Regions from separate parts of the Roseobacter sp. N2S genome, predicted to be linked through region 1. Evidence: riboswitches for the same ligand, from Rfam matches in the RefSeq annotation. Region 1 holds a riboswitch; the other holds the start of a gene.
The links. Region 1 has a riboswitch for cobalamin ahead of GGE09_RS14715 (CbtB domain-containing protein). Riboswitches for the same ligand answer to the same signal wherever they lie in the genome.
Positions count from the first base shown of each region.

Region 1 (2,397 bases):
CCAGATCAGCCTCGCGCCAACGACGATACAGTAACAGCCCCTCGGACTGGCGCAGCTCATCTAGAATAGAGCGATACCGCGCCGCCTGCCGCGCCTGACGGGCCAGCGCGTTCAACTGGCTTTCCAGTTGTTCAATCACATCATCCACACGGGTCAGGTTGCCCTCCGCCCCGTTTAGTTTCAGCTCTGCTTCATGGCGGCGTTGGTACAAACCGCTGATCCCTGCGGCCTCTTCCAGCACGCGGCGGCGGCTTTTGGGCTTGGCGTTGATCAGCTCTGAAATCTGCCCCTGACGCACCAGCGCCGGACTATGCGCCCCGGTCGAGGCATCGGCAAACAGCATCTGCACATCCCGCGCCCGCGCTTCCTTGCCATTGGTTTTATAGGCCGAACCCGCATCCCGCGTGATCCGCCGCACCACATCCAGCGTGTCCGCATCGTTAAACGCTGCGGGCGCCAACCGTTCGCGGTTGTCCAGCGTCAACATCACCTCGGCGTAATTGCGGGCGGGGCGCGATGCGGCCCCTGCAAAGATCACATCTTCCATACCGCCACCGCGCATAGCAGTGGGGCGGTTCTCGCCCATTACCCAGCGCAGGGCTTCCAGCAGGTTGGATTTGCCACAGCCGTTCGGCCCCACAACCCCCGTCAGCCCGTCCGAGATGATCAACTCGGTCGGGTCCACAAAGCTTTTGAAGCCCGTCAGACGGATTTTGGAAAACTGCAAGCTGCACTGGCCCCGTTGATTCTGTGTTGCCGTCCAAATTCTTGGCCCCTGCCCTGTGAGTCAACTAAAAACCCCTGTATTTGGGCGATCAGACCAAGTTATCCACAAGATATTGGTACACTCGGGCGAAAACCCACCATCATGACAGGGCTGAAAGCGCCGTAAAAACAATTCCCCCTGTCGCAATCCGACTTGACCCGAAGGGCCGTTTACAGGCACAAAGGTCTGGCAAGGTTCCCCATCAAGACGCTAAGCGTCGGGGATTAATTGGGAATGTGGACAAGGCAGACCGAACTCCGGGGCCTAAAACCACAACCGCCCCCGCGACTGTGTGCGGCGAGCGATGTTCGAAAATACCACTGAGGTTCGCCTCGGGAAGGTCGAACAAAGCCGTGACCCGCAAGTCAGGAGACCAGCCCGGCACCGGACCTTAACCCATGCTGTCGGGAGTGGCGGCAAAAGGAGACCAACATATGAAGACTAAAGCTCAAGCAGCCGTAAAACCCCAAGCTCTGATCAGCAGCAATGTTCTGGCAATTGCCTTTGCAGCCTTTGTCGGCCTTGGCATGATCACAATCGCGGGTCACGTTCAAGCCACCACATTGCACGACGCCGCACATGATGTCCGTCACGCAACCGGCTTTCCCTGCCACTAAACGTGCTGTGGCGCTGACACCCCGTCGCGCCGCCCGTCATACAGTCGCCCGACAGTTCCACCAGCCGGTTCGCATCAGCGTGCTGGCTGCTAAACCATGGCCCATCCAGTCTGTAGACTGGCGCTTTGGCCTTTCCTATCGGGCGCTATCAGACAGAACCCCCGTCAAAGGCTGGTTGCATCCTGTGCGCCACCTTGCGCGGAAGCTATGGATTTTACTATGCTCACCCGTATCATAACCACGGCGATATTCGCCGGTTTTATCACTGCACTGGTTGCTGCTTTACTGCAATTCCTACTGGTGCAACCCCTACTGCTGCATGCCGAATTGTTCGAAAACGGCAGTCTCACCCACTTTGGCCCAACGGGCGCCGGCACCCCGGCCCAAGCGGATTTACCCGGCTTTGACCCGCTGCGCGATGGTCTTAGCGTCTTGTTCACGGCCATAATTTACACAGGTTATGCCTTTCTATTGGTCGCAGGCATCGCCATAGCCAGCGAGCGCGGCCATGACATTTCGATACGCAGTGGCATCATCTGGGGCATCGCGGGATTTGTCGCTTTGCAACTGGCCCCCGCCGCCGGCTTGCCCCCCGAACTCCCCGGTGCCGCCGCCGCAGATGTCGCCCCGCGGCAGGTCTGGTGGTTTGGCACAGTGGCGCTGACAGCCCTTGGCCTGTGGCTAATCGCTTTTGGAAAATCGCCCGTGATCTGGGCCGTCGCCCTGATCTGCCTCGCCGTTCCCCATGTGATCGGCGCGCCCCACCCAGACACTTTTGTCGGCCCCGTCCCACCGGAAATCGCCGCCCAATTCGCCGCCCGCGCTTTGGCTGTCGGCTTGGCAAGCTGGGCTGTCCTTGGCATGCTCGCCGGGTATTTCTGGAATAAAGAGGCTTAACCCATGCGCAACCCAATCGCTTTTTTGATCATCGGCCTGTTCTTTGGAACAGGCCTCGGGTTCCTTTGGGCTGCCTCGCAAGGGATCACGCTGGACGGCCATGACCACGCAACAGGC
Region 1 covers NZ_JAVDQB010000006.1:84,980-87,376, forward strand. Annotated here, with positions in the region: gene smc (chromosome segregation protein SMC) at 1-727, opposite strand, end outside; cobalamin riboswitch at 942-1,163, shown strand; gene GGE09_RS14715 (CbtB domain-containing protein) at 1,201-1,383, shown strand; gene GGE09_RS14720 (CbtA family protein) at 1,603-2,280, shown strand; gene GGE09_RS14725 (hypothetical protein) at 2,284-2,397, shown strand, end outside.

Region 2 (2,397 bases), on a different contig from region 1:
AGTCCATGTAGCCGCGTCTTGGAACACATCGTTGTCATCAAACCGCACGCCTGCTTGCAGGTCCAGCCCGTTGCTGAAACTGCCGCGATATTCCAGCGCCGCAGAGGTTGATTTGCGGCCATATTGCGGGTTGGAACTGCTGGAATCCTCTTGGTGTTCCAGCAACAGGTTCAACAGGTGATCCGCGTCAGACACCGCGCGCCCGTCTAGGCCAAAGCTCAGTCGGTATTTAATCGCTTCGGTCTGTTCCTTGGTCGGCGCACCGCCGTTGAAGGTTGAGGTGTAATCGGTTTTTGCGAAGGACAGACGGTGTGTCAGGCGGCCGCCCAGCATATCATATTCCGCATAGATACTGGCGGTACGTTCATCGCGTGTGCTGAACTGGGTGGGATCATCGACCACATAACTGGCGGCATCCGTGGCGGTGAAAGGTGATGTGTCATAGTCGTACTCTTCATCTGATCTGCGCAGGGTCAGGCCGAGTTTTAGGTCATCTGTCAGCAGGTAATCGGCAGACAGGATCGCGGTTGTGCGTTCCAATCCGTCTTTTTCCCCGCCATCACCCGATTGATCATAACCCCGATCATCGCTGTGGGAAAACGCCAGTGACACCCCGCCCCGTTCGGTGCGGTTGGCCAGAAAGGCGGTGGCAGTTGTGGCAGCGCCAAATTCAACGGATGCTGAATAGGTCTGGCCGATGCCGCCTTTACGGGTGATGATATTCACCACCCCCGCTGATGCGTTTGACCCGTAATAGACCGATTGCGGGCCGCGCAGGACTTCGATTTTTTCGATGTTGCTGGCCTCTAGCCCGCTTAGGTTATAGGCCGCGTCTCCGCCTGCGGCCTCGATCCCGTCGATCAGGATCAGGGTGTGGTTCGCCTCGCCTCCGCGAATGCGCACCTGAATGGAACTGTTGCTGGTGCCGTTGACCGAAACACCGGGCAGGGCCCGCAGCGCATCTTGAACTGTGGTGATGCCGCGATCCTTGATCTGATCGGCAGTGACAACACTGGCGGCGCGGCCAAGGGCGGATTGTGCAATCGGGGACAGCCCGCCGGACAGGATCAATTCCCCCAGATCAAGGGTGTCTTGCGCGAAAACAGGGGTGAACTGGAAGGTGGACAGGGCCACAGTGGCCAATAAGGTAGAGCGGTGCATAAAAACATCCCTAGGATTTGACCCGAACGGGCCAACAGATACAGACATGTCATCAGAGGGATTTCCCCCCGCAGACGGTGAAAACACCACGAGCGGAAGATCCGCAGTCCAAACGCCCCACGCGCCCAAACAGGGTGATTGCCTCGGCAGGTCTCCTGACTCGCGGGTCGATGCTGGGCCGGTCCTTCCCATTGCGCAGGGCGCAACAGTGGTATTTTCCGGCTTCGCTCTCCGCCTACAGTTGCGGGGGCAGTCGTGGATTTGGCGCAGGCCGGACCACGTTCCCTATTATCCAAGCGGCGAACCGCCCAGACCGAAGTGGGGTTTAGATACGCAGAAATTGCGGTTTTGGAAAGGGGGTTTTATGGCTTGGGTTTGCGGGGTGGATGCTGGTACAGGCATGCGGGGCGCCGCCGATACTGACCAAGGAAAAGACAATGACCAACAGACCCGATGTTTACTTGCTGCGCCACGGGGAAACCGAATGGAACAGTACGGGGCGGATACAGGGGCAGATGAATTCTGACCTGACCGCGCTGGGGCAGGCGCAAGCGGCACAACAGGGTGCAATTTTGCGGCGGCTCGGGGATCAGGTGGCCGAGTTGGACCGTTTCGCCAGCCCGCTCAGCCGCACAAAAGCCACCGCGCGAATTGCGTTTGGCGGGGATGATTTCACCACCGACCCGCGGTTGATTGAAATCGGTTGCGGCGGCTGGGAGGGCATTACGCCAGCCCAAAGACAGGCCCGCGATCCTGAATTGGCGGCCCGCAGCATACGGGATCTGGACCTTTATTTTAACGCGCCCGAAGGAGAAGGTCTGTCTGCCCTGCGCGCGCGCATTATGAATTTTTTGAACAGTCTGAACGCACCTGCAATCATCGTGTCCCACAAGGTTTCGCTGATTGTGATGCGGGCCTGTCTGACGGGGATCACAGACGCGGATATGTATGATTTGACTGCAACACAGGGTACGGTGATCCGGATTTCGGGCGGTATTGAAACCCATCTGTCCTAGGGGTCAGGTTACAAAATCGGGCCGACTGTGGCGATCACATTGTTCCAAATCCGCCGCAGATAGGGCCAGTTTTTCACGTCGGAATGGGACACGGAATCAGAGCGGTCTATATAGTCTTGCTGGCGCGAGCGGATCATTTGGGTCAGCGCTGTATCCTGAAGCAAGATGTTGTTTTCAAAGTTCAAATCAAAGCTGCGGATGTCCAGATTGGATGATCCGA
Region 2 covers NZ_JAVDQB010000009.1:49,341-51,737, forward strand. Annotated here, with positions in the region: gene GGE09_RS17940 (TonB-dependent receptor domain-containing protein) at 1-1,161, opposite strand, end outside; cobalamin riboswitch at 1,289-1,494, opposite strand; gene GGE09_RS17945 (histidine phosphatase family protein) at 1,599-2,177, shown strand; gene cls (cardiolipin synthase) at 2,186-2,397, opposite strand, start outside.
Region 2: another riboswitch for cobalamin. It lies ahead of GGE09_RS17940 (TonB-dependent receptor domain-containing protein); the one in region 1 lies ahead of GGE09_RS14715 (CbtB domain-containing protein).